Regions from separate parts of the Pantoea sp. B9002 genome, predicted to be linked through region 1. Evidence: predicted binding sites of a transcription regulator. Region 1 holds the regulator's gene; each other region holds the start of a gene.

Evidence for each region. The regulator PurR, encoded in region 1, represses purine synthesis genes. The targets are predictions, from matches to a motif close to CANGCAAACGTTTGCNTG.
Region 2: the regulator PurR is predicted to act here: its motif matches at 5,475-5,492, upstream of cvpA (colicin V production protein).
Region 3: the regulator PurR is predicted to act here: its motif matches at 4,638-4,655, upstream of HX773_RS01220 (nucleoside-specific channel-forming protein Tsx).
Region 4: the regulator PurR is predicted to act here: its motif matches at 1,783-1,800, upstream of HX773_RS01055 (NCS2 family permease).

The regions. Positions count from the first base shown of each region.
Region 1 is NZ_JACAPA010000017.1:15,085-22,859, forward strand. It holds gene gloA (lactoylglutathione lyase) at 81-488, shown strand; gene rnt (ribonuclease T) at 596-1,264, shown strand; gene HX773_RS11080 (Grx4 family monothiol glutaredoxin) at 1,300-1,635, opposite strand; gene HX773_RS11085 (C40 family peptidase) at 2,000-2,791, shown strand; gene HX773_RS11090 (YnhF family membrane protein) at 2,848-2,937, opposite strand; gene purR (HTH-type transcriptional repressor PurR) at 3,212-4,237, shown strand; gene punR (DNA-binding transcriptional activator PunR) at 4,234-5,145, opposite strand; gene punC (purine nucleoside transporter PunC) at 5,256-6,458, shown strand; gene cfa (cyclopropane fatty acyl phospholipid synthase) at 6,761-7,775, shown strand, end outside.
Region 2 is NZ_JACAPA010000010.1:260,737-268,511, reverse strand. It holds gene hisP (histidine ABC transporter ATP-binding protein HisP) at 1-23, opposite strand, end outside; gene HX773_RS08440 (ABC transporter permease) at 32-748, opposite strand; gene HX773_RS08435 (histidine ABC transporter permease HisQ) at 745-1,431, opposite strand; gene argT (lysine/arginine/ornithine ABC transporter substrate-binding protein ArgT) at 1,626-2,408, opposite strand; gene HX773_RS08425 (UbiX family flavin prenyltransferase) at 2,687-3,256, opposite strand; gene purF (amidophosphoribosyltransferase) at 3,373-4,890, opposite strand; gene cvpA (colicin V production protein) at 4,927-5,412, opposite strand; gene dedD (cell division protein DedD) at 5,663-6,412, opposite strand; gene folC (bifunctional tetrahydrofolate synthase/dihydrofolate synthase) at 6,402-7,667, opposite strand.
Region 3 is NZ_JACAPA010000002.1:114,854-122,628, reverse strand. It holds gene HX773_RS01245 (MFS transporter) at 1-778, opposite strand, end outside; gene HX773_RS01240 (LysR family transcriptional regulator) at 891-1,781, opposite strand; gene HX773_RS01235 (helix-turn-helix domain-containing protein) at 1,957-2,325, opposite strand; gene HX773_RS01230 (response regulator transcription factor) at 2,491-3,150, shown strand; gene HX773_RS01225 (HAMP domain-containing sensor histidine kinase) at 3,147-4,505, shown strand; gene HX773_RS01220 (nucleoside-specific channel-forming protein Tsx) at 4,895-5,761, shown strand; gene yjdN (VOC family metalloprotein YjdN) at 5,886-6,317, opposite strand; gene HX773_RS01210 (LysR family transcriptional regulator) at 6,396-7,298, opposite strand; gene HX773_RS01205 (amidohydrolase) at 7,412-7,775, shown strand, end outside.
Region 4 is NZ_JACAPA010000002.1:62,289-70,063, reverse strand. It holds gene HX773_RS01060 (Na+/H+ antiporter) at 1-207, opposite strand, end outside; gene HX773_RS01055 (NCS2 family permease) at 347-1,696, opposite strand; gene HX773_RS01050 (glutathione S-transferase family protein) at 1,955-2,620, opposite strand; gene soxR (redox-sensitive transcriptional activator SoxR) at 2,664-3,140, opposite strand; gene soxS (superoxide response transcriptional regulator SoxS) at 3,239-3,670, shown strand; gene HX773_RS01035 (YjcB family protein) at 3,925-4,206, shown strand; gene HX773_RS01030 (ATP-grasp fold amidoligase family protein) at 4,262-5,212, opposite strand; gene HX773_RS01025 (polysaccharide biosynthesis C-terminal domain-containing protein) at 5,221-6,477, opposite strand; gene HX773_RS01020 (IS3 family transposase) at 7,004-7,399, shown strand.

The DNA of each region.
Region 1 (7,775 bases):
ATAGGCGGCAGCGTTGTTTCATCAGTGTGTATACTAAGTTGCTTGTCATGCACTGATGACGTTTTAAAAAAGAGGATGTTATGCGTTTACTTCACACCATGTTACGCGTTGGCGATTTGCAACGTTCTATCGATTTCTACACCCGCGTGCTCGGCATGCGCGTGCTGCGTCAAAGCGAAAACACCGAGTATAAATACACTCTGGCATTCGTTGGCTACACCGAAGAGAGCGAAGGCGCGGTGATTGAGCTGACTTACAACTGGGGCGTGGATAAATACGATCTCGGCAACGCTTACGGCCATATCGCGCTGGGCGTGGACAATGTGGCTGACACCTGCGAACGCATTCGCAGCGCGGGCGGCAACGTGACGCGTGAAGCGGGCCCGGTTAAAGGCGGTTCAACTATTATTGCGTTTGTTGAAGATCCAGACGGCTACAAAATCGAGCTGATTGAAAACAAACATGCCGGTCACGGCTTAGGCAACTAAGGTTGCTCGTCAGCCTGCTATTTGCAGGCTGACTTCCCTCTCCTGCTGCACCCTCCTGCGATTTTTGCCATAATGCGCGCTGCCCTATTTATTGCCATGAGATCCTGATGTCTGAATCGAACGCTTTAAACGCTCTCCACCAACGCTTCCGCGGTTTTTATCCTGTTGTGATCGACGTTGAAACCGCGGGTTTCAATGCACAAACCGATGCACTGCTGGAAATTGCAGCCACCACGCTGAAAATGGATGAAGACGGCTGGTTGCACCGCGATGAAACGCTGCACTTTCATGTGGAACCGTTTGAAGGCGCCATTCTGAATCCTGCGGCGCTGGCGTTTACCGGCATCGATCCCACCAATCCGCTGCGCGGTGCGGTAAGTGAATATGAAGCCCTGCATGCGATTTTTAAAATGGTGCGCAAAGGCACCAAAGATAGCGGCTGCAATCGCGCCATTATCGTGGCGCACAATGCCACTTTCGATCTCAACTTCGTGATGGCGGCCGCAGAGCGCGCCAGCCTGAAGCGCAATCCGTTCCACCCGTTTGCCACTTTTGATACCGCGGCATTGAGCGGTTTAGTGCTCGGGCAAACCGTGTTGGCGAAAGCCTGTAAAGCGGCGGGAATGGAGTTTGATAGCACGCAAGCGCATTCGGCGCTGTATGACACTGAGCAAACCGCGACGCTGTTCTGTGAGTTGGTGAACCGCTGGAAACGCCTGGGCGGCTGGCCGCTGGCTTTCAGTGAAGAATCCGCAGACGACGCGTCTGCCGAGTAACCAAAGAAAAGGCCGACATTTGTCGGCCTTCTGCATTATTCCGCTTCTTTATACTTCTCAGCGGTCTCTTTCAGCAGTGGCTGAAGTTCACCGCGCTGGAACATCTCAACGATGATGTCGCAGCCGCCGACCAGTTCACCATCGACCCACAGCTGCGGGAAGGTTGGCCAGTTAGCGTATTTTGGCATTTCAGCGCGAATGTCCGGGTTCTGCAGAATGTCCACATAAGCGAAACGCTCGCCACACGCAGAAAGCGCCTGCACGGCTTGCGCCGAGAAACCGCAGCTTGGCAGCTTCGGCGAACCTTTCATGTACAGCAGAATCGGGTTTTCTGCGATCTGACGCTGAATTTTTTCAACAGTACTCATTATTGCCTTCCTTAATCTTCTACTTCGTGTTTGTTTATTGTAGCGATTTCGCTCCCGTACTGAAAACGGGATTTTGCGTTTGCACTGGCTAATCGCCATGTTTGTTAAGTTAACGCATGACAAATAACATTTTCATATCATTAATTGGCATTAATAAATTAATAATTAGCAATAGTTTCGCTGTGTTAACCAGCTGAAATCGCTCATTTTTGCTACAGAATCAATCTGGTAACATATTAATGGAAAAAGGCCTTACCTTTTGCAAAAAAAGTGGATTAGAATTGCCTCGGCGCTGGTCACTTGATCAGATTTCTCTCACTTTTCCGCAGTCTGCTTTGATTCAGCCTGCTTAACCTGTAACCGGATTATGCGTCTACTAATTACGCTTTTCATACTGGCTTTAGCCCAACTGTTCTTTAATGTGGCCGCTGCATCTCCGCATGCGCCCGTTAACGCCAGTTCGCTTAAAGCAGAGAAAAAGAGCGCACGTGAAGACGAGCGCCGCAAACGACGTCCGGTGAAAACCACCACCAAAAAATCGCGCCTGACTGCTGTTCAAAAATTCAAACTCAAAAAACAGACCAAAACAGAAACCGCGCTGCACAAAACCACCAGCAAAAAATCCCCGCTGAAACTCTCTGCTAAGAAATACGGTCATCAACGGTTAGCGAAGAAAACGCCAGAGATCGCCGTCAATGATGAAGCGTTAGCACTGACCGGCATCAAAATGAGTAAAGCGCACCGCCAGCGTTACCAAAAAGCGCGTGAAACGGCGATGACCAAATTAATGGGTCAGCTCGGTAAACCTTATCAGTGGGGCGGCGCTTCGCCACACACCGGTTTCGACTGCAGCGGCTTAGTGTGGTACGCCTATAAAGATCTGGTTAAATTCAAACTCCCACGCACCGCTAATGAGATGTACCACCTGCGCGATGCGGCACCGATCAAGCGTGAAATGCTGGAGAAAGGCGATCTGGTGTTCTTCCGCATCAATAATCGCGGCACCGCCGACCATGTGGGCGTGTATCTCGGCGATGGTAAATTCATTCAGTCGCCGCGTACCGGCAAAGATATTCAGATTAGCGCATTGGGTGAGGATTACTGGCAGAAACACTATGTGGGCGCGCGTCGTATGATGACGCCAAAAACCATTCGCTAGTTGTTGCGCAACAAAGATAAAAAAGCCGGATGCTGTTCTCAGCTCCGGCTTTTTTGTTAATGCATGATCGCGGTAAAGCTAAAGGCGATAATCATCAACAGTGCGCCAACAGTGGTCATTAGCGCCAGCTTCAGGTCGGTATTCATCACAACTCCTTAGTCACACAATCATCAGGGTTAAGGCGATTTTCGCACAGCAATGGGCAAAAATCTCGTGTTATCCGCGCCAGCTTGCTAGAATCGCCGCCTTTCGTTGCGCAACAGATTTTGCGCATGCTGTATTTACAGCGTGATGAAGTGATTTCGCCTGCTAGAACCTACCGTTTTGCCCGCTTTTTTGGGCTGTAAAAGCATTAGCAGACGCAAACGTTTAACAATATACTTATCAGTAAGTTGCGATAAGCCCAGGAGTACCATTTTCATGGCAACAATTAAAGATGTCGCAAAACGCGCGGGTGTCTCAACCACCACGGTTTCGCATGTCATCAACAAAACGCGTTTCGTTGCGGAAGAGACGCGTAACGCCGTATGGGAAGCGATCAAAGAATTACACTACTCGCCGAGTGCCGTGGCGCGTAGTCTCAAAGTCAATCACACCAAAACCTTGGGTCTGCTGGCGACCTCTAGCGAAGCGCCCTACTTTGCTGAAATTATCGAAGCGGTGGAGAACCGGTGTTTCGAACGCGGCTATACGCTGATTCTCGGCAATGCGCACAACGATCTGCAAAAGCAGCGCGCTTACCTGTCGATGATGGCGCAAAAGCGCGTCGATGGATTGCTGGTGATGTGTTCGGAATATCCAGACGATTTGCTGCAGATGCTGGAAGAGAACCGCAATATCCCCATGGTGGTGATGGATTGGGGCGCGTCACGCGGTGATTTCACCGATACCGTGCAGGACAATGCGTTTCAGGGCGGTTATCTCGCCGGGCGTTATCTGATCGAACGCGGCCATCGCGATATCGGTGCCATTCCAGGCCAGATGGAGCGCAACACCGGCGGCGGACGTCATGCTGGCTTCCTGCAGGCAATGAACGAAGCGGGCATTACGGTGCGTCCGGAATGGGTGGTTCAGGGCGACTTTGAACCTGAATCGGGCTATCAGGCGATGCAGCAGATTTTAAATCAGAAACAGCGTCCAACCGCGGTGTTCTGCGGTGGCGATATCATGGCGATGGGCGCGATTTGCGCCGCTGATGAGATGGGTTTGCGCGTACCGCAGGATATCTCGGTGATTGGCTATGATAACGTGCGCAACGCGCGCTATTTCACCCCAGCGCTGACCACCGTGCACCAGCCGAAAGCCGAACTGGGTGAAAAAGCGCTGGAAATGCTGCTGGATCGCATTACCAGCAAGCGCGAAGATCCGCAAACAATCGAAGTCCAGCCAACGCTGATTGAACGCCGTTCGGTGGCGTACGGTCCGTTCCGCGACTATCGCCGCTAAGCCGACACTTCGCTGAGCCATTCGTGGTTCAGCGTTTCGGCATCCCCGAGATAAGCCAGTAACCACGCCAGCGCCGGTGACGCGCGCTGTTCGGACCAGCTTACGCAGCACGGACTGTCGGGAAACGCCTGCGGCAGCGCCAGTTCAACCAGTTTGTGGCTGTCCAGCAGCGGACGCGCCAAATGGCCCGGTACCATTCCGACGCACAATCCTGCCAGCAAACAATCCATCCCGGTTTCCCACTCTGGCACCACCAACCGCCGCTGATTATCCAGCGTCCATGTCATACGGCGCGGCAACGCACGCGAGGTATCTTCCAGCACCAGCGATGGCCACGCCCGCAAGGTTTCATCATCCAGCTCCTTGCTGTTTACCAGCGGATGATCGGGACTTACGACACAGCGCCAGTTCAGCGCGCCCATGTCCTGAAAGGCAAAACGTCCGCCCACCGGAATTGCCTGGGTTGCACCAATCGCCACATCCACCCGACCATCAGCCAACGCATCCCACACGCCGTTGAACACTTCGTAGCTGATAATCAGCTCCATATCGGGAAAATGGCGATAGAAGTCCTTCACTAACTGCCGCGTGCGCTGCGGTTTTACAATGCAGTCAACCGCGATGCTCAACTCGCCGCGCCAGCCATTTGCCAGTTGCTGACACTGTCGGCGAGTTGCCAGCATTTTTTTGATAACAGATCGGCCTTCACGCACAAAATGCTCGCCCGCCGGTGTCATCACCACTTCCCGATGCTGGCGCTCAAACAGCGGCACCGCCAGCCAGGTTTCCAGCTGACGCACGGTATAGCTGACGGCAGAAGGCACGCGATGCAGCTCCTGCGCTGCCGCGCTAAAACTACCGGTGCGCGCCACCGCATCCACTACTTCAAGCGCATATTCTGACCACATAATTTTGCCTTCAAAAAATTTAACAGCACTATGCAAATATTAGCGTTTCACAAAGCGCGCTGCATCCTTTTACACTCCCCGGCGTTCAACCTGCCCAAAAGAGAATCAACATGTTGTCGTCTAAAGCATTTATGCCTTATCTCGCCGTGCTCAGCATGCTCGGCTTTCTTGCCACGGATATGTATTTACCCGCCTTTGGCGATATGCAGCGTGATTTTGCTACCGCACCCGGCACCATCAGCGCCAGCCTGAGTCTGTTTCTCGGCGGTTTTGCCTGCGCCCAGGTTTTTTGGGGACCGTTGTCGGATCGTTACGGACGTAAGCCGATTTTGCTGGCGGGCTTAGCCATCTTCGCCCTCGGTTGTCTGGGGATGCTGTGGGTGACCGATGTCCGCCTGATGCTGGCGCTGCGTTTTGTGCAGGCGATTGGCGTTTGTGCCGCTGCCGTGAGCTGGCAGGCGCTGGTGGTGGATCACTATCCAAAAGCCAAAGCCAATAAAGTGTTTGCGACGATTATGCCGCTGGTTGCGCTGTCGCCGGCGCTGGCACCGCTGCTCGGTGCCTGGCTGATCGGCCACTTCCACTGGCGCAGCATCTTCATCACGCTGACGCTGGTTGCCGTGGTGTTGCTGATCGGTACGCTGCAGTTAACCTCGCCTAAGCGCGAGAAAGTTGCCACAGGCAAACAGCCCGGCTGGTTCACCTTGCTAGGCACCCGCGTTTACAGCGGTAACGTCTTGATCTATTCGGCATGTTCGGCGAGCTTTTTCGCCTGGCTGACGGGCTCACCTTTCATTCTCTCCGCTGCTGGCCTGACGCCGGGCGACATTGGCCTGAGTTATATTCCGCAGACCATTGCGTTTCTGATTGGCGGTTTTGGCTGTCGCACGTTGTTAAATCGTTATCAGGGCGCGCAACTGCTGCCGTGGTTGCTGGTGCTGTATAGCCTGAGTATTTTGAGTCTGTTTGTCATCGCTCTGATGCCTTCAGCGCCGCTGTTTGTGCTGCTGATGCCCTTTTGCGGCATGGCGCTGGCCAATGGCGCGATCTATCCGATTGTGGTTGCCAGCGCATTAGCGCCCTTCCCGCACGCCACCGGTAAAGCGGCAGGATTACAGAACTTATTCCAGTTGGGATTGTGCTTTGTCGCCAGCCTGCTGGTCTCCGCCGGCCTTGAGCAGGCGCTGTTCAACACCACGTTAGTGATGGTAGCCACCGTGGTACTGGCGTGGGCGGGCTTTGTCTGCCAGCGATCGGCAAACGCACAAAGTGATATTGCCCACACTTCCCGTCCCTGCGAAGATAATCTATAACTCAACGCTTTTCGTTAGCAAACTAACGATAACCCGTTGAATATTGACCCACGTGAGCATATACTCTGTGGGTCAGTAATTCTGTATTAAATCAATAATATAAATGTAATACCTTTGGCGACTCTGTCGCGGGATGGCGTCTGCACGATACTCCAGTGTTGCGTCCAACTTTTCTATTCAAATTCATGCCTCTGTAAAACGTCGGATTTCTGGCGCACGGATTTTCCGTGAGTTCTCTCACAGGTCTTGGGAAATTGGCTATTCTTTTTCTCAGGTTCAGATCGGAAGGTGATGGAGAAGCTATGAGTTCATCTGTTATAGAAGAAGTGAGCCTTGAAGAAAACCACTGGTTTCGGATCGTCAATGAACTGCTAGAGCGTGCTGATATTGCAGTTAATGGCACTCGTCCCTGGGATATTCAGGTAAAGCATCCAGATTTTTTTAAACGCGTTCTCGAGGAAGGATCGCTTGGATTAGGTGAAAGTTACATGGATGGTTGGTGGGAGTGCGAACAGCTCGATATGTTCTTCCATCGCGTTTTAAAACACCATCTGGATAAACAATTACCGCGGCATTTTAAAGATACGTTGCGCATCGCCGCCGCGCGTCTTACTAATTTGCAATCCAAAAAACGCGCCTGGATTGTGGGTAAAGAGCATTACGATCTGGGTAATGATCTATTCTCACTGATGCTTGACCCTTATATGCAATATTCCTGCGGCTACTGGAAAGATGCTGATACGTTGGAAAACGCGCAGCAGGCCAAACTGGATATGATTTGCCGCAAGTTACAACTTGAACCAGGCATGACGCTGTTGGATATCGGTTGTGGCTGGGGCGGACTGGCGGAATATGCCGCGCGCCATTATGGCGTCACGGTGCATGGCGTCACTATTTCTGCTGAGCAACAAAAACTGGCACAACAACGCTGTGAAGGACTGGATGTCACTATATTACTGCAGGACTATCGCGACCTGAATAATCAATATGATCGCATTGTTTCTGTCGGTATGTTTGAACATGTCGGGCCGAAAAACTATGCCACTTATTTTGATGTTGCAGACCGCAACCTCAAACCAGACGGCATATTTTTACTGCACACCATTGGTGCCCTTACAACAGATATGAATGTCGATCCGTGGATTGATAAATATATCTTCCCGAACGGTTGTCTGCCGTCGGTACGTCAAATAGCTGATGCCAGTGAGCCACATTTCGTCATGGAAGATTGGCATAACTTTGGCGCAGATTACGATACGACGTTAATGGCCTGGTATGAGCGTTTTCAGGCGGCGTGGCCGCAGCTGGCTGAGAAAT
Region 2 (7,775 bases), on a different contig from region 1:
ACGCTTAATTTATTGTCAGCCATAGTGATACTCAATGCGATGAAGAAGGTTTTACGTGCGCCAGGAAGCGTTGTTCAGCTTTGCGGAACAAGCTAATCAGCCCGTAAGAGATAATCAGATACAGCACCGCAGCGATGCCAAACGCGGTAAACGGCTGATAGGTGGCCGAGTTGATATCGCGCGCGATTTTTAACAGATCCGGCACCGTCGCGGTAAACGCCAGCGCGGTGGAGTGCAGCATCAGGATCACTTCATTGCTGTACGCCGGCAGCGCGGTGCGCAGTGCCGAAGGCAGAATAATGCAGCGATACAATTTGAACGGCGAGAAGCCATAGGCGCGCGCCGCTTCGATTTCACCGTGCGGCACCGAACGAATCGCACCGGCAAAGATTTCGGTGGTATAGGCGCAGGTATTCAGCGTGAATGCCAGCAGCGTACAGTTCAGTCCACTGCGGAAGAAGGCGTTCAGCAGCTCGGTGCCCTTCACCACTTCCAGCGTGTACATGCCGGAGTAGAACACCAGCAGCTGCACATACAGCGGCGTGCCGCGAAACACATAGGTGAACAGCCAAACCGGCGTGGAGATAAAGCGGTTAGAGGAGACGCGCGCAATCGCCAGCAGCACCGCGAGCGAACCGCCGATCACCACCGAGATGATCAATAACCACAGCGTAATCGCGATGCCGGTAAAACGGTAACCATCGGTCCAGAGCAGCTGTTTCCAATACTCCTGAATAATCTCAATCATAGCTCTGCCCTTTTCACACCCACCGTGTAGCGACGTTCAAGCCACCACAGCACGCCATTCGACAGCGTGGTAAACACCAGATAAATCACACCCGCCACAATGGCGAAGTAGAACGGCTGCCAGGTACTTTTCCCTGCCAGCTGCGTGGCTTTCACCACATCTTCCAGCCCCAGCAGCGAAACCAGCGCCGTGGCTTTGAGAATAACCTGCCAGTTGTTGCCGATGCCCGGCAGCGCAAAGCGCATCATGGCCGGGAACAGAATGCGACGGAAGGTTTGCGAGCCGGTGAAACCGAAGGCAGTTGCGGCTTCGATCTGCCCTTTTGGCACCGCGAGGAACGCGCCACGGAAGGTTTCGGTGAAGTAAGCGCCGTAGATAAAGCCGAGCGTGATGATACCGGCGACCATCGGGTCGATATCAAACTGCGCCAGTCCCAGCGCATCGGTGAGCATATTCAAGGCGATCTGCAGACCGTAGAAGATCAGCAGCATCAACACCAAATCGGGCACACCGCGGATTAAGGTGGTGTAGCCTTCAAACAGCATCGCCAGCGGGCGACTGCGGGAAAGTTTGGCGCCAGCGCCAATTAAGCCGAGCACCACCGCCAGCAACACGGAACTGAGCGCCAGCTCCAGCGTCACAAGGGTGCCCTTGAGGATTACTTCGGAATAGCCATACAACATGGGTTCAATCCTGTCGTGAGGGTAAGTTACAAACGCTGCCCAACTGGCGGACAGTCCTAACCAGGAAATTTGAATCGCAGGATGGATGGCGGCAAGCGTATGAAGCCGGGCAGTTTACATATGTAAGCGCCCGGAGTGAATACTTATGTGCAACCTTCCTGCATTTCACAGACCAGGATTAGGAAACAGGATAATTAATCGCCGTACACGTTGAAATCAAAGTACTTCTTAGCAATCTTGTCGTAAGTGCCGTCTTTACGCATCTCAACAAAAGCTTTATCGATCGCGGCCTTCAGATCGGCATCATCTTTACGCAAGCCCATACCGGTACCGACGCCAAAGACTTTTTCATCTTTAACCGCTGGGCCGGCAAACGCATATTTAGCGCCAACAGGCTGTTTCAGGAAACCTTCGCTCGCCTGTACTTCGTCCTGGAACGCGGCATCAATACGACCGGCATTCAGATCCTGATACACCAGATCCTGGTTAGCGTAAGGCGTAACGGTGACACCTTTTGGCTGCCAGTACTCTTTTGCATAGGTTTCCTGGGTAGTGCCCTGCAGCAGACCGATGTTTTTGCCTTTCAGCGATTCAATGGTCGGTTGCAGCGTAGAACCTTTAGGTGCCACTAAGCGCGCGTTCGCCGCGTACAGTTTTTCAGAAAAGTTAATCTCTTCCTGACGCTTTTCGGTAATTGACAGAGAAGAGATGATGGCGTCGATCTTCTTCGCTTTCAGCGACGGGATCAGCGCATCGAAATCACTTTCCACATAAGTACATTTAGTCTTGATACGCTTACAAATTTCGTTCGCCAGATCGATATCAAAGCCAACCAGCTGACCTTGCGCGTTCTTGGATTCGAATGGCGGATAAGTCGGGTCAGTTCCGATGCGCAGCGACTGCGGCACAGCGGCGAAGACGCTCGCGCTACTTACCATTGTCAGCATCAGAGAAAGAGCCAGAACTCGCTTTTTCATAGGTAACCCTCAAGTGAAGTGCTTATTGTTATGTGGTGCGTGATGTGTTGGTTTGCGCTGTAAGATGTGCACGTTTCATGCCAGTTGTGCGAATTGGCTAAACGCTGCGCAAGCGCGCTAAATACTGCGCCCGTGAGCGGCGCAAGCACTTAGTTTGTGAGGGAAATATAACAGTGGTGTGAGGAAGAAAAAGCGACATTGTTAACTTTTGGTGCACAAGATGCACGAAGAGTGATCGCACACGCGAATTTGCACACGAGCAGTGCATTAATGCACCATTATGCGCCACTCCAGCGAGTGAAAAGATCTTCTGGCAGCTCAATATCAAACTGATCGAGCACGCGATTTACCGTTTGATCGACTAAATCGCCGATCGATTGCGGACGATGATAGAACGCCGGCACCGGCGGCATGATCAGCGCACCCAATTCCGCGGCGGTGGTCATCATGCGCAGATGTCCCAAATGCAGCGGCGTTTCGCGCACGCACAGCACCAGCTTGCGCTGCTCTTTCAGCACCACATCGGCGGCGCGGGTCAGCAGGCTATCGCTGTAGCTGTGCACGATCCCCGACAGCGTTTTCATTGAACACGGCGCGATCGCCATGCCGAGCGTTTTGTAGGATCCGGATGAGATGCTGGCGGCGATGTCGCGCACGTCATGCACCACATCGGCCATCGCTTGCACCTCGCGCAGGCTGAAATCGGTCTCCAGCGCCAGCGTTTGCCGCGCGGCGGGGCTGATCACCAAATGGGTTTCCACCTCCGCCAGCGGTTGCAGCACTTGCAACATGCGCACGCCGTAGATCGCGCCGCTGGCGCCGGAAATACCAATGATCAGTCGTTTCATAATTCAGCCTTGCAGGTTCAGATTGCGGCAATGATAGCGGCTCGCTGAACAAAAATACAAAAACAAACAGGGCGGGATTGCGCCCGCCCTGCTTTTAATCTGCCACAACCGCTGGCTTAGCCTTCGTTGTGCAGCTCCAGACCTTCCACTTCTGTCTGACGCGCGATGGCTTTGGAATCGTCATTACGCAGCGACTGCAGATACTCAAGATACTGTTGATCGACGTCTTTGGTGACGTAGATGCCGTTAAAAACCGAGCACTCAAAGTTGGCGATATCCGGGTTCTCTTCACGCACTGCTTCAATCAGGTCGTTGAGATCCTGGAAAATCAATGCATCCGCTTTAATCAGCTGGCAGATCTCGTTAACTTCACGGCCATGCGCAATCAGTTCGGTAGCGCTCGGCATATCAATGCCGTAGACGTTCGGGAAACGGATTTCCGGTGCTGCCGAGGCGAGATACACTTTTTTCGCGCCTGCTTCACGTGCCATCTCAATGATTTGCTCAGACGTGGTGCCGCGTACGATGGAGTCATCCACCAGCAACACATTCTTATCACGGAACTCAGCACGGTTGGCATTCAGCTTACGGCGAACGGCGCTGCGGCGCTGCTGCTGGCCCGGCATGATAAAGGTACGGCCAACGTAGCGGTTCTTCACGAAGCCTTGACGATATGGCTTGTCGAGGATGCGTGCGATCTCCAGCGCGATATCGGTTGAGGTTTCCGGAATCGGAATCACCACATCGATATCCAGATCTTCCCACTCGCGGGCAATTTTGTTACCCAACTTGGTGCCCATCCGCACGCGTGCGCTGTACACCGAGATTTTGTCGAGGAACGAGTCCGGACGCGCGAAGTAGACGTATTCGAACAGGCACGGATTGGTTTTCGGGTTCTCGGCGCATTGACGCGTAGAGAGCTGGCCTTGCTCGGTGATGTACACCGCTTCGCCAGGCGCTACGTCACGAATGAACTCGAAGCCCAGCGTATCCAGCGCGACGCTCTCTGACGCCACCATGTATTCGGTGCGGCCATCGGCGATCACGCGCTTGCCCAGCACCAGCGGACGAATACCGTTTGGATCGCGGAAGGCGACCATCCCGTGTCCGATAATCATTGAAACCACTGCGTAAGCGCCGCGCACCTGCTGATGCACAGCCGCCACCGCAGCAAAAATGTTGTCAGCTTCCAGCGGATAGTGCTGAAAACGGTCCAGCTCCTGCGCGAAGATATTCAGCAGGATTTCGGAATCTGAGGTGGTATTAACGTGACGGCGACCCGTTTCGAACAGCTGTTTACGCAGTTCGTGGGCGTTGGTCAGGTTGCCGTTATGCGCCAACGTGATGCCGTAAGGAGAGTTCACGTAGAAAGGCTGCGCTTCAGAGGCGCTGGAGCTGCCTGCCGTTGGGTAGCGCACATGACCAATCCCGATGTTGCCCTGCAGACGCTGCATATGGCGCGCTTCGAACACATCGCTGACCAGGCCGTTGGCTTTACGCAAACGGAAGCAGTTAATAGCATCGATGGTACAAATGCCGGCGGCATCCTGCCCGCGGTGCTGAAGCACCGTTAACGCGTCATAGATTGACTGGTTTACTGGCATGAAACCGGTGATACCAACAATACCGCACATATTGTCATTTCCTCATTAGCCGCACTCCCGATGGTGTCACCGGGGTAAAAAACTCGACGTGCTTTTCAGGTAATCGAAAAACCACCTGATGATGTAACTGAACTGGGGAATGAGTTGCGACTGTTGCCAGTCCGGGCTTTTGGAAAAGCCGGTGAATGTATCGAGAAAGAACAGCATAGCAGACACGATCAGCACGCCACGCAACGCCCCGAAACAGACCCCCAACACCCTGTCGGTTCCCGACAAGCCGGTTTTCTCAACCAGCGAGCCGATCACATAGTTCACGATGGCACCCACAATCAGGGTGGCAACGAACAACACCGCGATAGCGATGCCGTTGCGAACCAGTTCGTCGTCAAAACCTGTAAACCAGACTGCAAGGTAGGCGTAATAATGACTGGCGACAAAAAACGCGCATCCCCAGGTAACGAGAGATAAGGCTTCCCGGACAAACCCGCGAATCAGGCTGACCAGAGCCGAAAAACCAACTACCGCAATAATGACGTAATCAATCCAGATCATGAACTCTTCCAGCCCAGTGCTATCGCACCCCTGCATCCAGTTCGGGGCGCATTCTAACAGAAAAAGAAAACGTTTGCGTAGGGTTTTCCGGTTCTGTTTCCGCAAAAAAGGCGATGAAAAAAACTTTCCTCGCCCTGTGTGTTATCAATGATTTAATCCACTGATATTCAATGATTTTCTTGCCGCGCTTCGCTACAAAAATTTTGTAAAGCCGCGCCTTTTTCTGCTATCGGCGCGGCTTATCAGCGCTTTATCGCGCGCTATACGGTTTCACCACGCCACCGAGGCCGGAGATGCTTTGCAACTCACTTAGCGAGCCTTGCAGCTTCGCTTTATTGGCATCCGGACCGACATAAATGCGGGTGATTTGTCCCTGCACCGGCGTAGACGGCACGGTGAAGGCGCGATAACCCGAGAGACGCAATTGCGCCACAATCTCGCTCACTTTCGCCGCGTTCTTCAGCGCACCGAGCTGCACCACAAATGCCTGACCGGCTGGCGCTGCGGGTTCGCTCTGCTTCGGCGTTTCCACCGGTTTCGGCTGTTCTACCGGTTTCGGCTGCTCGACAGGCTTCGGCTTCGGTTGCTCCACCGGTTTTGGCTTCGGCTGTTCAACCGGCTTCGGTTTCGGCTGCTCGACCGGTTTTGGCTTCGGCTGTTCCACAGGTTTCGGCTGCACTTGCTGATGCACCGGCGGCGGCGTCACCACGCTTGGCTCGCTATTCTGCGTGGGCTGCGCGCTGCCGTTGGTGGCGGTTTTACCACCGTTCTGATTCTGTGCCGCGCCCGCACCTTCCGGCGGCTGCGCCGGTAAAGGTTGCGTCACCGGCGGCACCATTTCGCTATCCTGCTGATCGTCCGGTTTTGGCACCAGCGGAATGGCGGCGAACTCTTCTTTATAGTGCTTCTTCTTACCGTCCAGCAGGCCGGGCAATACGATGACACCAATCGCCACCAGAATGACCGTACCGACTAAGCGATTTTGGAACTTACTTGCCACTGCCGTTCTCCGCTGCCATCGATTCCATAACCTGCGCTACGGTGTGGAAAGAGCCACACACCAGAATCACATCTTCGGGACGCGCCTGCTGACGCGCCGCTTGCCAGGCTGCATCAACGTTGCTGTAAGCCACACCGCCATCCAGATGAGCCAGCAGCTCATCGGCGGAGGCACCGCGCGGACCGTCGAGCGGCGCGCAGTACCAACGATCAACCTGTGGTGCCAGCGCCGCCAGCGTGCCCGCGATATCTTTGTCGTGCAGCATGCCAACCACCGCATGCACTTCACCGCTGTGCGGCTCTTCTGCCAGACGCGAAGCCAGATAATAAGCGGCATGCGGATTGTGCGCCACATCGAGAATGACGCGCGGCGCTTCACTGACGGTCTGGAAACGCCCCGGCAGAATCGCCAGCGGCAGATGCTGACGAATAATCGCTTCGCTCACCGTTAAACCCGACGCACGCAGCGCGGTAAGCGCGGTTGCGGCATTGGGTAACGGCACCTGCGGCAGCGGTAAATCGCGCAGCTCGCCGTGCGCATCCTGCAACGTCCAGCTGGCACCGGTTTGCTGCCACTGCCAGTCACGATTGCGCTGCAGCAGCACGGCGCCCTTCTCCGCCGCGACGTCGGCGATGGTGCCCGGCATATCGGCTTCACCGACAATTGCTGGTTTACCTGCGCGGAACACGCCAGCTTTTTCCCGGCCGATACTTTCACGATCCGGACCCAGCCAATCGGTGTGATCGAGCGCGATGCTGGTGATCACCGCCACATCGGCGTCGACTATATTGGTGGCATCAAGACGTCCGCCCAGGCCGACTTCAAGGATCACCACGTCGAGATTCGCCGCGCGGAACAGATTGAAGGCCGACAAGGTGCCGAACTCAAAGTAGGTCAGTGAAATGTCACCGCGCCCGGCTTCAATCGCCGCAAAACTGGCGCTGTGCTGCGCTTCATCCAGTTCAGCGCCCTGCACACGCACACGTTCGGTGTAACGCACCAGATGTGGCGAGCTGTAAACGCCCACGCGATAGCCCGAGGCCATCAACAGCGTTTCCAGCGTGCGGCAGGTGGTGCCTTTGCCGTTGGTACCGGCGACGGTGAAGACAAAAGGAGCGGGTTTGAGCAGGTCGAGGCGTGCGGCGACGCGTTGAATACGATCCAGACCCAGTTCAATGGCCTGCGAGTGCAGATGCTCAAGATAATGAAGCCACGTGGCCAAAGGCGACGTGGCTTGAGGAAGAGATTTGTCCATGTGTCCCGTTCAAAATCAATACATCGAATAACTTAAGGTCGCGGACCACGTTGGATGCAACCTTAAGTATTCAATGTAGACGGTGCATTGGAGGAAAGGAACGTTATG
Region 3 (7,775 bases), on a different contig from region 1:
CCGTCACCGCGTGATCGCCACTGACAAACTGGCCGATATACAGCGTGATGATCGGCTCAATCGACATATTGGCGAAAATCAGCAGCATGCCCGACAGCCACATCAGGCGCACCACCGGCAGATTCAGTGACTTCGCGTCGTCGGCGGCGCTTTGCGGGGTTTTCTTTCCGGAGGAGCGCGGCACCTCTTTCAGCAAAAAGGTGGTGGCGAGGAAGGCGAGGAAAATCACCGCGCCGGTCAGCCAGAACGTATGGCGAATGCCAATCAGCGGCGGCAACACGCCGCCCAGCAGCGGCCCCACCACATTGCCGGCCATAATGCCGGACGACAGCACGCCGAGCGCCCAGCCGGTTTGCTCTTTCGGCGTTTGCGCCGCCACCAGAATGGTCGATCCCGAGGCATAACCGCCGAGCAAACCCGCCAGCAAACGCAGCGCTACCAGCTGCCACGGCGCGGTGGCCATGCCAATCAGCGACATCGCAATCGCCATGCCGAGGCTGGCGCGGATCAGCATCAGTTTACGGCCATAGCGATCGGCCAGTTTGCCCCACAGCGGCGCGGTCAGAGCGGCGCTGAGGAAGGTGGCGCCGTAGGCCGCGCCCGACCAGCGCGCAATCGCCGCCGGTTCTTGCACGCCGAGTTGCTGCACATAGAGCGGCAGAAACGGCAACAGTAGCGTCATCGCCACAATGGTGCTGAACGAACCCAGCACGCAGACAAATAAATTTCGCTTCCAGTGTTGCTGTTCGGGCGCTAACGCGAGTGGAGGTTGCTGCATGGTGATATCCCTGTTTTTTGCTTTTTTAGCAGGCTAACAGTGACCCTTCGCAGAAAACAGAGTAGCGCGGATAATTGCCAGGCGGCGCAGCATTGTTGCCAGATAACAACAATCACGCCGTGCCGAGCGCGTTGATTAATGCATCGCACAGCAAGGTGACCGGCGAAGAGGGCTGCGGCTGCTCTTTCAACAGCAGATAGCTGTGCAGGCGATCCATTTGCCACTCCGGCAGCACCTGCTGGATTTCGCCGCGCGCTAAGGCATCCTGCGTCATATAGGCGGGCAGATAAGCGATGCCGGTGCCCGCCAGCGCGGCATTAAGCAGCGCCATGCTGTTGTTGGCGCGGAAACGGCTGTGCACATCCAGCGCCAGGCGCTGTTTATCACGGCGAAACGGCAGCGCGGCGGTGTGCGCCGGACCGTGAAACAGCAGCAAGTCGTGGCGCATCAGGCGGTCGGGATGATCGATGGCCGCATGCGCCGCCAGATAATCTGGCGTGGCGTACAAGCCCCAATCAATGCTGGCGAGTTCACGATAATTGGCCGCGTCGGGCGCACGCGCGCGGATCACAATCGCCACGTCGGCGCTGGGTTGCGGGTCATCGCTGGTGGTGAGTTCGAGATCGACGTTGATGTGAATATGGCGGCGAATAAAGTCATTCAGCGTCGGCACCACGCACTGACAGCCGTAAGTGATCGGCGCCTGTAAGCGCACGTTGCCTGCGGGCAGTTGATGCACCTGCTGCACAAAGGCGTCGGCGCGATGCATCTCTTCCAGCATGCGCACGCAGAACGGATAGTAAGCCTGGCCGAGCTCCGTCAGCACCACTTTGCGCGTGGTGCGCTGCAACAGCTTGATACCGAGGCGCACTTCCAGTCGCGCCACTTCACGGCTGACGTGGGATTTGGAGACGCCTAAGGTGCGGGCGGCTTCGCTAAAACTTTGCCGTTCCACTACGCGTGCAAACAGCATCATGGCGGAGAGATTATCGCTGTTGTCCATGTTCTCTGGCAGTTAAGAGAGTGAGAACAGCAGCTTAAAAGCAAATGTAGTCATTAGTCCATCATCGTACGTTTCGTAGCGGCGCGATTCATCGCGCTTATTAATGATGGCAACGAGCCCATCCAGATATTGCGCAATAAATTGCGCCGCTACGAATAATGCGCATAGACATACATCAACTCGCCATCGCTAATGGGAACAATAAACGATCCGGCTCGACACGACGCTGGCGCCGCAGTTGGCCTGGCGTCACCATGAAGTAGTTTTTGAAGGTGCGAGTATAAGCCTGCTGCGTATCGAAGCCGTAACTCATCGCCACCTGCAAAATCGCCTCATCGCTGTTGATCAGCGTCAGCGCAGATTCGGTTAAACGGCGCTGGCGAATATACTCGGCCAGCGAAAAACCGGTGTGCTGACGGAACAGACGTTGCAGATGCCAGCGGGAGTATCCCGAGCGGCGTGCTACTTCATCCAGATGAAGATCGTGCCCTAAGTTATTCTCTATCCAGTCCAGCAAACTACGGATAAATTCGCGCTGATTCATGGGATTCTCCTGCGTTGGCAATATGTCCAGTGCAGCCACAATAGCGCGTTAAATTTATCCCTTAATTAGCAGAAAATTAGCGCAGAATTAGCAAGCGGGAAAACGGCTATAATTCTGGCCTAATTATCTGTCGCTACACTGCGTTCAGTTAAGTTGGAGGGCATCATGCGTGTGCTGCTGGTAGAAGATGACGAAATGATTGGCGCGAATCTGCAGCAAGCGCTGGAAGCGGCAGGTTGGTCGGTGGATTGGGTTCGCGATGGCGTGTATGCCAGCAATGCCTGGGCCGAAGGCGGCTATACCTGCGTGTTACTGGATCTGGGCTTGCCGCGTGAAGATGGCTTGCAGGTGCTGCGTCGTGCGCGCACGCGCGGCGACATGACGCCGGTGCTGGTGCTCACCGCCCGCGATACCGTGCAGCAACGCATTCAGGGATTAGACAGCGGCGCGGATGACTATTTGCTGAAACCCTTTGATCTGCAAGAAGTGCTGGCGCGTATGCGCGCCATTACCCGCCGTCGCCACGGTGCGGCAGATTCTCTGCTCGGCAGCGGCGATGTGCAGATCGACATCATGACGCGCGAAGTGTTGTACAAAGGCCAGCGCGAACAGCTCACCGCACGCGAATATGCCCTGCTCTACGCCTTGCTCGAGCGGCCGGGCGCCATTCTTTCGCGCGAACAGTTAGAAAACCGCATTTACGGCTGGGGCGAAGAGGTCAGCAGCAACGCGGTGGATGTGCTGATCCACGGTATGCGTCGCAAACTGGATAACGAAGTGATCCGCAATGTACGCGGACTAGGCTGGCGGGTACCGGCAATATGAAACCTTTCACCTTTATGCGCTCGCTGCGTAACAAGCTGCTCGCCACGCTGGTGATTCTGCATCTGGCGATGATTGGCGGCGTCACCTGGTATTTCTATCACTGCTACGGCGACATGATGGGCACCATGAAGGACGATCAGCTCGCCAAGATCGCCGATGCGTGGGCCAGCAGCCAACGCATGCCGGCGCTGATGCCAATGGTGATGCATGAAGAGAAACTGAAAAGCACCTATATCGTCCAGCTGTGGGACGAAAGCAATCATCTGCGCGCCAGCTCCTGGCCGGGCCTGCATGCGCCCCTGCAGCTGAAAAAAGGCTGGACCGATTTGAAAGTCGGTGACTGTGGTGATGACTGCCAATGGCGTGTTTACACGCGGCCCGGCGAGCTGGGCAGTGAAATCGGCAATATTCAGGTGCTGCACAATATCGGCTACATGAAAAGTATCATGGTCAAGCGAGCGCTCTCCGCCATCATTCCGCTGGTGCTGATGATGCCGCTCTCACTGATTGTGATATGGCTGGTGGTGCGGGCCATAACGCGCGATTTACGTGTGGCGTCGCGCCATATCGCAGCGCAGGAAACCCTGCATCCGCATAGCGTTTCTCCCGATGGCTTGCCGGATGAAGTGCTGCCGCTGGTGGCGGCTTACAACTCCTTGCTGGATAAACTGCGCGCGGCCTGGTCATCGCAGCGCCAGTTCCTCGAAGATGCGGCGCATGAGCTGCGCACGCCGGTCACCGCCGTCACTTTGCAGCTGGAGAATCTGCGGCAACATATTCAACCGGGTGAAGCCAGCCGCCAGTTCGATCAGCTGGAAGCGGGCGTAACGCGCACGCGCCATCTGGTGACGCAGCTGCTGAATATCTCGCGTCAGGAAGATCAATCGGTGGTCGCCACGGTGGAAAGCATCGAGCTGGACGACCTGCTGAAAGAGAGCATTGAGCAGCTGATGGTGGTGGCGGATAAGCGCGGTATCGATATCGGCTTTAATGGCACCACGCACTATCGCCTGCACGCCAGCCGCTCCGACCTGCGCAGCCTGTTCGATAACCTGATTGGCAATGCGATGCTGCATACGCCGGAAGGCAGTTTGGTCGATGTGCTACTGCATCGCGTCGGTAATCACACCGTGGTGGATATCGTCGATAACGGGCCCGGCATGGCGGAATCCTTTATCGAACGCGCCTTTGACCGCTTCACCCGTTCGCCGGATGTGCAGGCGCAAGGCAGCGGACTGGGCTTGTCGATTGTGCGCAGCGTGGCGCAGAAACATCAGATGCAGGTTGCGCTGTCGAACCGCCACGATCCGCAGGGCCAGATTGCCGGCCTGCAGGTGCGCGTTACATTGCCATAAACCGCACCGTGCCGTAGCGGCGCAATTTATTGCGCATTATCGCAGCGACACTGTGCATCATCATAAGGGCGCGCGATAAATCGCGCCGCTACATCCCTTCCCTACATCAAACACGTTTCCTGCTGTACGCGACACGTAAACGGTTGCGGGGTTCCGTTCGCTACATGGCTTTAATGTGATAGTGATCACATTTCCAGTGAATCAAACTGCAACACTTTTTGACAAACGTGACCAAAATCTATTTTCTATGCCTCTGTTACAGGCACATTACGCAAGCTTGAAAATCTGGCGATGCAGACCGGATACAACAACTCACTGCCCATCCCCTGGGATCAATTTCACCCGATCGCGGCGACGGCCCGGCGATCAAAAGCATGTGGTTAACAATAATGAAATATAAAGCGTTGATAGCAGGGGCCTTATTGGCCAGCAGCTGGACTGGTGCGGCACAAGCGGCAGACAGCGATCCGCAGTACGTTTCTGACTGGTGGCATCAGAGCGTGAACGTGGTGGGCAGCTACCACACCCGTTTCGGACCACAGTTCAACAATGACGTGTACCTGGAATACGAAGCCTTTGCCAAAAAGGATTGGTTCGATTTCTACGGCTACCTCGATCTGACCAACTTCTTCGGCGTGGGCAACAGCAACGCTAACGGCGTGTTCGACCACGGTTCGCCGATGTTCATGGAAATTGAGCCACGTTTCTCCATCGATAAGCTGACTGGCACCGATCTCTCTTTTGGTCCGTTTAAAGAGTGGTATTTCGCCAACAACTACATCTATGACATGGGTCGCAACAGCGATAACCGTCAGAACACCTGGTACATGGGTCTTGGCACCGACATCGATACGCACAGCGATATCGGCCTGTCGCTGAACGTTTACGCGAAATACCAGTGGGAAAACTACGGTGCGGCGAACGAGAACAGCTGGGATGGTTATCGCTTCAAGGTGAAATACTTTGTACCGATTACCGACCTGTGGGGCGGCAAGCTGAGCTACATCGGCTTCACCAACTTCGACTGGGGTTCAGATCTGCGTGATAAGTCCGATCGTTCACGTACCAGCAACTCGATTGCGTCCAGCCACATTCTGTCGCTGAACTACGATCACTGGCATGTTTCTACCGTGGCGCGTTACTTCCACAACGGCGGCCAGTGGGCTGACGGCCAGGAGCTGAACTTTGGTAACGGTCCGTTTGAAGTGAAATCGACTGGTTTTGGCTATTACCTGGTAGTGGGTTACAACTTCTAAGCTGTTGGTTTCCCTCACCCTAACCCTCTCCCACAAGTGGGAGAGGGTACAGATTGTGCCCCTACCAACACCCTCTCCCGCTTGCGGGAGAGGGCTGGGGTGAGGGCCAGCGCGCACCCTCTACTCAAATCTGCGGCTTATACGCATTCACCATCCACGGCACGCCGAACTTATCGGTCAACATGCCAAAGCCATTGGCCCAGAACGTCGGTGCCCAGCTTTTCGTTACCTCACCGCCCGCTGACAACGCATCAAACCAGCGCTTGCCTTGCGCCTCATCCGGCGTGGATAAACTCACGGCAAAACCGCTATAAGCCGCCTGCGGTGCGCCGTCACTCATCATCAATTCGCCCTGTCCGATGCGCAGATGGGCATGCATGATCTGCTCCGGCGAAAAGCTCACGCCCGAGATGCAACCTTCATCCTCCACCGGCGTTTCATCTGGCATATCGCCATAGGTCATCTTGAACAGCAGCTCGCCGTCGGTGGCGTCAAGGTAGAAGGCAATCGCCTCTTCGCAGCAACCGCTGTAAAACACATACGGGGTAACTTGCATGGTCTGTACTCCATAAAAGGAACGTCCACTGCAAGTGTAGTGCGCATTATTTATACAGTTGCGAGCCAGGCCGCACTCTTACCTTTGCTGACAGTAGCGCCGGAACAGCTGCGCCATATAGGCACTCATCGGTGTCAGCGCGGTGTCTTTGCGCTGGATAAGATAGAAAGTGGCTTTCGGTAAGGGTTCGTCGAGATCGAGGGAAATCAGCTGGCCGCCATGTGTAGGATCTTCAATCACATCGCGCGAAATAATGCTGACGAAATCGCTCTGCGCCACCAGGCTGGTGCAGGCCATAAAAGTCTCGCAGGTGACGACAATTTTCGGCGCCATGCCGCGCTCGCCAAACAAATCGTGCAGCAGCCGATAATAGCTCCCTTGCGGCGTCGGCATGGTCCAGTCGCAGTGCTGCAGCTCGGCCAGCGTGCGCGCGTGCGCCATCGGATGCCCTTTGCGCATCACCACCTGATAGTCGCGCTCCATCAGCCGTTCAAAAATTAACTCCTGATCGAGATGATTTTTATCGTAGGTATTGATGGTGAAATCCAGCTCGCCCTGGCGCAGTTCATGCACCATCGAAACCAGCTGGCCTTCAACAATTCGCACCTTTACCAGCGGATACTCGCGATGAAACTGATTGATCACCTGCGGCATAACCGTGCGCGCAATACTGCCGCCCACGCCGATGTTGACGCGCCCGCCGGCCAATCCCAGCCGCTGCTGAATATCCTCCTGCGCCACCCGCAACTCTTCCAGCACCAGGCTGGCATGCTTGAAAAAGTTATCACCGATATCGGTCAGCGTAACGCCCTGCTGTCGCCGCTCGAACAGGCGCGCGCCCAGCGCCAGCTCCAGTTCCTGAATCGCTTTGGTCAGCGCAGGCTGTGAAAGCCCGGACAAGCGGCTGGCGGCGCGGATACTGCCCTGACGTGCCACGTCAACAAAGGCGCGCAGCTGATGAAGTTTGAGATTCGCAGACATAGTTTGGTGATAACCGTTGTTTATCAGTAGCAAGATATTCGCATCTTATGCGCGGCAAAACCAATGTGTAGATTCGAATGAATGCATAAAAAACCAACACAAAGGAAATGCCGATGAAAACCCTTTCTGAGCTCGTCGATGCGCGCATCCCGCAGATGCAATCCTGGCGTCGCGATCTGCACCACTTTGCCGAATCAGGCTGGCTGGAGTTCCGCACCGCCACGCTGGTGGCAGAAGAGCTGCATCGTCTTGGTTATCAACTCAAGCTGGGCCGCGAGGTGATCGATGCCGACTCGCGCATGGGATTGCCCTCTGATGAGGTGCTGGCGCAGCAGGAAGCGCGCGCGCTGGAGCAAGGCGCGCTGCCGCAGTGGCTTAAGCACTTCTCTGGCGGATTTTGTGGCGTGGTCGCCACGCTGGAAACTGGTCGTCCCGGCCCGGTGATGGGTTTCCGCGTGGATATGGATGCGCTCGATC
Region 4 (7,775 bases), on a different contig from region 1:
ATCCGCAAACAGCAGCGGCGGAATGAACAGCACGAGGAACAGTTCCGGATCAAAATCGACATGCAGGCCGAAGACGGGAAATGCGAGTAATGCACCGGCGGCAATTTGCACCAGCGGCAGGGGAATTTGAAACGGCAGAATACGTGCCGCCACGCTGGAGAGTGAAACCACCAGCGTCATGATGAGAATAGTAAAGAAGATTTCCATGCTTTCCTTAGGCGAATCAATTTCATTAAAGCGATGTTGTTGCGTGGGAAAGTGTAAAACAAAACGCCGCACAGCGGGGCAACCCGATGTGCGGCGTGGGGCAGAAAGAGAATAATCTCGAAATTTATTCGCTTTAAAGTCAGATGGCCCAGCCACCGGCGTAGAACGCAACCAGCGCGACAGCAATCACCACGGTGCCCACATTCAGCTTGCGCCACTCACCGGCAAACAGGCGACCAATCACCAGTGAAGCGAAGCCGAGCATGATGCCGGTGACGATGTTGCAGGTCAGCACGATGAACACCGCAGTCAGCAAGCCAGACATCGCATCAACGAAATCGTTGAAGTCGATTTTTGCCACGTTGCTCAGCATCAGCAAGCCAACGTACATCAGCGCCGGTGCGGTCGCGTAAGCCGGAACCAGATAGGCCAGCGGCGACATAAACAGAATCACCAGGAACAGCAAACCGACCACAATCGCCGTCAGACCGGTTTTTCCGCCCGCCGCCGTGCCCGCCGCCGATTCGATATAGACTGCAGCTGGCGAAGCGCCGACTAAACCGGCAAACAGGCTGCTAACGGAATCGGTGGTTAACGCACGACCGCCGTTGATGATATGCCCCTCTTTATCCAGCAAATTCGCCTGCCCCGCTACCGCGCGGATGGTGCCGGTGGCATCAAAGACCGCGGTCATCACCAGCGCCAGCACGCTTGGCAGCACCACCGGTTGCAGCGCGCCCATGATATCGAGGCTGAACATCGCTGATTGCCCGTTGGCATCCTTCAGGCTCGGCATGGCGAACAGACCTTGATAGGTCACTGCCGGATCGAAAATCAGGCCGAGAATCGAGATGGCGATGATGGTCAGCAGAATGCCGCCCGGCACACGGCGTTTTTCCAGACCAAAAATAGCCGCCAGTCCCACCAGCGACATAATCACCGGGAACGAAGCGAACTGCCCCAACGCCACCGGCAAGCCCGGAGCCGGATTTTTCACCACTAAACCAATGCCGTCAGCGGCGATCAGCAGCAGGAACAGGCCAATACCTACGCCGGTTCCGTGCGCCACGCCCATCGGTAAGTTCCGCAGAATCCATGCGCGGATGCCGGTGACCGAAATCAGCGTGAACAGCAAGCCCATCAGGAACACCGCACCAAGCGCCACCGGCACGCTGATGTGCTGGCCGAGCACCAGACTGAAGGCGGTGAAGGCGGTCAGCGAGATGGCGCACCCAATCGCCATCGGCAGATTGGCCCACAAACCCATGATGATCGAACCAAAACTGGCGACCAGACAGGTGGCAACGAACACCGCCGTTGGCGAGAAGCCCGCTTTGCCCAGCATGCCGGGCACCACGATGACGGAGTACACCATCGCCAGAAACGTTGTCAGACCCGCCAATACTTCCTGACGCACGCTGCTGCCGCGTGCAGAGATATTGAACCAGGCGTCCAGTTTTCCACTGGCCGGGCGCGATTCGCCAGACATAATTCTTCCTCAATTTTTTTGTGATGTGAGTCGCCGCGCGGCGCACGTTTGCCGTTCCCTGATGGCGGTTTTTCATGATGAAAATCCAGGCAATCGTTTACGTCGCCGCGTATTCCAGGCCGTAAAGGGGGACGCGGAAAAAAGGCAAACGATTATCTGGCGTTTGCCATGGGGTTTTCAACTACTAATCGCGGGCATTACAGGATAAAGCCAGGCATTCGCCCCGCAGGGTCGCCATTCATGGCGACCTGGCTGCAATCAACTCTGCAATTGAATCGCGCCGCCCTGCTGGATCGCACGTTGCCAGGCAGCGCGCTGCTGCATGGTTTCCAGCCAGCGGACGGTGGCGGGCGTATCGCGTAGCGAGCCACGCAACTGCAACGCCAGCAGCGGGAAGCTCATCTGCACATCGGCGATGCTAAATCGTGAACCGGCAAAAAACGCATGCTGCGTGAGATGCTCTTCAATTACGCGGCCGTGCAAAGCCAGCTGCTTGCTCAGCCAGGCTTTCTGAATCCCTTTGCTCAGTGCGATGCCGGCCGGGCGCAGCAGCCACGGCACCGGCTTCTTACCTAACTGGGCAAACACCAGCTTCATCACCAGCAGCGGCATCAGTGAACCTTCGGCGTAGTGCAGCCAGTAGCGCGCCTGAATCTGCTCATCTTCATGACTCAACGCCAGCTGATGCTCGCTGTCGTACTTCAGTTGCAGGTATTCGAGAATCGCGCCTGACTCAGCAATCACGCGATTGCCGTCAGTGATCACCGGGGATTTGCCCAGCGGATGCACTTTCTTTAAGGAATCAGGTGCCAGCAGGCTGTTTTCACGCTGATAGCGTTTGATTTGGTAAGGCACCGCGAGCTCTTCCAGTAGCCATAACACGCGATGCGAGCGGGAATTTTCCAGATGGTGAACGGTGATCATACGGTTTCCTTGCCGGTAAAAGTGTTCCGCCAAGTATAGTCGATCAGCGTTTTTGCTCGTCCTGTTCCGGATCGAGTAGCACCGCGCCCGAACCTTGCTCGGCCAGCCGGTCACCGGGATTGCGCAGCGGACAATCGCGCATCGATAAACAGCCGCAGCCAATGCAGCCATCAAGATCGTTACGCAAGCGCGTGAGGGTTTCGATGCGTTTATCCAACTCTTCGCGCCAGTGTTGCGTCAACGCGTCCCACTCCTGCGTCGACATCCGTTTATTAGCCGGCACATGCGTCAGGCTGTCGCTCACCGTCGCCAGCGGAATGCCGATACGTTGCGCAATTTTGATGATGGCAACACGACGCAGCACGTCACGGCTGTAGCGACGTTGATTGCCGCCGTTACGCGAGCTAAAAATCAATCCTTTGGTCTCATAGAAGTGCAGCGCCGACACCGCCACGCCGCTGCGCTTCGCCACTTCACCCGGCGTCAAAACCGGCTTCGGGTAATTGCGTTCTTTTTTCATTTAGGGCCTTTACCTCAAGTTAACTTGAGGAATTATACTCGCACCCCAGCAAAACTTCGAATTTCTCACCAGGCAAAAAACATCAGAAGGATGAGGCTATGATGCAACAGGAAATCATTCATTCGCTGTCCAACTGGATCGATCAGAATCTGGATAAAGCGCTGTCTATTGATGAAGTCGCGGCAAAATCAGGTTACTCAAAATGGCATCTGCAGCGTATGTTCCGTGCTGTCACGAAACAAACGCTGGGTGGCTATATTCGCGAACGTCGTCTGACGCTGGCCGCGGAAGCGCTGCGTCAAACCCAGCGTCCGGTGTTCGATATCGCGATGCAATACGGTTACGACTCGCAGCAGACTTTCTCGCGCGTGTTCCGCCGTCAGTTCTCGCAAACGCCAACCGCTTATCGTCACACCATGCGTCGCCAGGCGATGATTCAGCGTCCGCGCTTGCTCAGTTTTGACTGTGCAGACAACAACATGACCAGTTTTGCCCAGCGTACAACCGGCGAGTGCTGCCCGGTTAGCTAACCCTTTCTGCGCGCCCCTTGCGGGCGCACCTCTTTTCACTCCCCGCTTTCCCCTCTTTTTTCGATAAAAATCTTTCTACCATACCAGGTATAAATTTTGTTCAAAATTTAAAATCGAGTGATATAATGTGAGCCAAGTCACACTTTCCTGTATTCAGTAAGACGGCCAGAAGGACTTCCCTGACCTTCCTTCTTAGCCGCCAGTGATGTCGATTGAATGTCGGGGATATCACTGATTCTAAGAGGTTTTTGCAGATGGCCACCTTAACCACCAGTTTGATTGTAATGCGCTGGGAACTCCTGAGTGCGGTAATGATGTTCTTCGCCAGCACCATGAAAATTCGACTGCGTCAGAACAGTCATCACGTGATGGCGCTGCTGTGCGGTGGCATCGGCGTTGGCATGTCATGCTGGTTTGTTACTGGCCTGCTCGGTATCACGCTGAGCATGGAGAATCTGCATAACTTTATGGAAATCTCCAAAAACGCCTTTATTGAAGTGATGAGCCAGACGCCAACCGATTGGCCAATGCCTTAATCGCCGCCAATAAAAAACCCCGCCGAAGCGGGGTTTTTTATTTTGCTGTGTGATTCTAAATTTTCTTCAATACGGCCGGAATGGTCACTTCCGCCACCGTGATGCCCGGTATCTTCGTACCGCGACGATCCTGAATCCACATATCACCCATCATCTGATTTAGCCCGCGATCCAAACCGGTCACCAAACCCGCGCCCGGCGTGAAGGTTAATTCGCCGAAGTAGATCTGCTCGTTATCGATGTACCAATCCACGCGCACATAATCGAAATCGCTCGCCAGCTTTTTACTCAACGCCAACGCGTGCTGCAACGAGGCCATTTGCGGCGTCACGTCCAGACCGGTATCACGAATTTTGTGATACGCCTCGTTGAGGTTGTTGACATAGAAGTTCATCGACAACAGCGGATTGCAGCGGTTGTAGATCACCTGCAGCACATACTCAAAGCTGCCGTCGCGCTTGTTGAACATGTGGAACTTGTAGTCAATCGGTGCCGATTTACCATCGCCAATGTACTGCTCCACCAGAATGCGTGGCTTGATGTAGCGATAGTGAATCTCACGCGCTTCGTTGGCGAAATCGGTCTTCAGCCAGCGATGGCAGTCGCTAATAATCTGCTGCTTCTTCAGCGCATCCGGCTCTTCCAGCAGGATCTCCACCATGTTGGAGGCGTGATTCGGCTTGATAACGGTATTTTTCCAGCTCGGCAGCGTGTGCAACGAGCTTGGATCGCTGGTCTCGTAAACCAGCGGGATCAGGTATTCGCTGCCCACTTTCTCGGCGATATATTCACGCACCGAATATTTGTCCGACAGACGGCCATAGATCTGATAATCGCCATGGACGAATTTGCGGTACAGCACCTTCTCATTAAACACTTTCGGCTCGCGCAAATTGGGCAATTTGCGGAACTTATGAAAATAGTAGATACGATCCTGGTATGCCCAGGGCATCTTCTTGATGAAGTACTGAACGCTTCTTCTGAGTTCATCTTTCAACTTGAGCATATCTGACCTCATTTGTAGGTTTTGTAGTTGAGTGAGGAAACCTGGATTTTTTGAATGACGCCGTTTTTGAAGAAGTAATTCATTACGGTAAGAGACAGCAATTCTGAGATGAAAACGCTCCACGCGGCACCCATGATGCCGTAGCTCTGGATCAGCCACCACGACAGCGGCAAGCTGATGACCATCAGGCAAACGATTTTCTTTAACAGATAATTAAACCCGCCTTCTTTGACCATGTAGCGATACGCCACGGTCCCCATCGCCGAAAAGCAGGTTGCTAACGACAACAACGTAATGAGACTTCCTGACTGTGTGTACTCGTGACCATACAAAGCGATGATGATTTTTTCGCCGTACATCGCGATCACCGCTAACAACAACAATGAAACACCCATGACATAGCCATTAAGCCGTGCTGTCAACTTGATGGCGGCTTCTCCACGCTCGCGGAAGATTTCCGAAAAGCAGGAAGTGATGATGGCGACCGGAATAAAAATCCAGGAGGCCGAAATGGTATTGGCGGCGGCGAACAGCCCGAGATCGCGCGCTGAGGCGATGCCTGCCAGGAACATCTGTGCCGCTTTCACCTGCACCGAGATAAAGATGCTGGAGATGGCCAGCGGCAATCCGGCGTACAGCAAATAGCGCAGATAGGTGTTGCGCTTATCCTGCGGCGGCGCCACATCCTGATTTTCGCGATAAAAGTTAAAACGCTTAATGACGTACGGCACCAACGTGACGGCGACAATCGACACGGTCAGCCACAGCGGATTGAGGTGCAGCCAGGCAATGGCGAAACTTAAGCTGAAGCCCAGCAGCAATCCGACAGAGTTGGCGATGGTATTCAGCCGCGACGCTAAGCGCGCATTGTTGTAGACACTGAAGGTGTCTTGCGTCACGAAAACCGATGAGATAAACGAGGCCAGTGCAAAAGCGAGGAAGTTTTCCTGCATGTTGTACCAGACCCAAATCAAGACGGGCAGCGATGTGAGCAACAGCAAAACCATGCGCATGTTGCGCGCTACGGTCATCAGGCGCAGCCCTTTCGGCGCACTCTTACTGATACGTTTAAACAGAATGGTTTCCGTACCGAAAATCGCCACGGTCTGCACCATGGAAAACAGCGAGGTCGAAAACGCCATTTGGCCAAAGATGGTTGGACCAAAGGATTTTGCCACGTAGGAGGTCACAAATATGACGCCGAACACGGAGACAATCTTTTCAGACATCATCCAGGCGGCATTCGACATTACGCTCAATTTCATTGACTGATCCTTAGTATTACGAACTACAACAACTTTCGGTACAACGTCCTTGAAATGAATTAACAAGCGCTTAGTGGGCCTGACTTAATTTATTAACTTCAAACCAAACTGGTCCGAAAAATGAGACTCGCGTCAGTAATTAGGAATTATATTCAGGAAAATTCCGATTATATCCGGTGCGAAACTCTGTGGATGTAAACGATTTCAGCCTAAATTCTAAGCAAAAGTTTACTGGCATACCCTGACATTTCTGCAAGTGGTTTATGCCGATTTTCCAATGAATGTAGTATTTTTCTGCATTTGGGATGGAGAGAATTTATATCAAAAACCTAAAGCCAGGAAGGCGTTCAATGCCATTCGGAATAAAATAAGATTTATCCCATGATGATATTTCTTCTAAATATCTTAATTTAACCCTCGCAATTCAAATCGCGCACTTTAATACTGCATTAATAGTGTTTTTGCAGTGCCAGATATTAATACAGTAATTCTCATCCACTAATTGATAAGAAAGGTAATAGCATTTATGAGAAAGTCACGATATAGCGAAGAGCAAATCACAAATGCCATTAAAGCTTCTGAAACGGGAGTGAAAGTCAGGGAGATTTGTGAGGAGCTAGGCATTTCCGAGGCCACTTTCTATAGCTGGAAGAAGAAGTTTTCTGGGCTCTCTTCCGAAGAAGGTCGCAAAATCAAGGAGCTGGAAGATCAGCTACTTAACCTCACGCGTGAACTGCAATCACTGAGTTCCGATAAAGAGATGCTACAAAGCGTATTGAAAAACTTCTTCACCACCAATGAAAAGCGCCAGGCGGTTAACTTTCTGCAAACGACATTCGACATAGGTACCCGTCGTAGCTGCCGTTTATTGGATATTAGCCGTAGCGTTTATCATTATCCTGCAGGAACAGATAATCGCTAACACCATTAAGGCCGATGTTATTTGACTTAATGCTGAGATTTGTTCTTACCAGAAGATATGAAGATCATTTAATACGGCGTTCACAACATAACAATTCGCACCAATTTTTCCTGATGAATACCATCGCGGAATTGCTTCCTTTTTTGCGGTAAAATAGATTCACATCAGCAAAAGTCTCTCTATTCAAGCCATTCAAACGAAGTCCAATCTCATTTCGGTGAGATTGGCGCTTCGATTATTACTTTACCAACATTAATCATCAGTCCTGAATGCAGACAATTCTGTTAAGCATTAATGAACAACGTCGTGTAACCGTTCACACACAACCTCTGTTTTTAACTGGATCTGTTCTGAGATTCATTGGTCATCTGGTTGA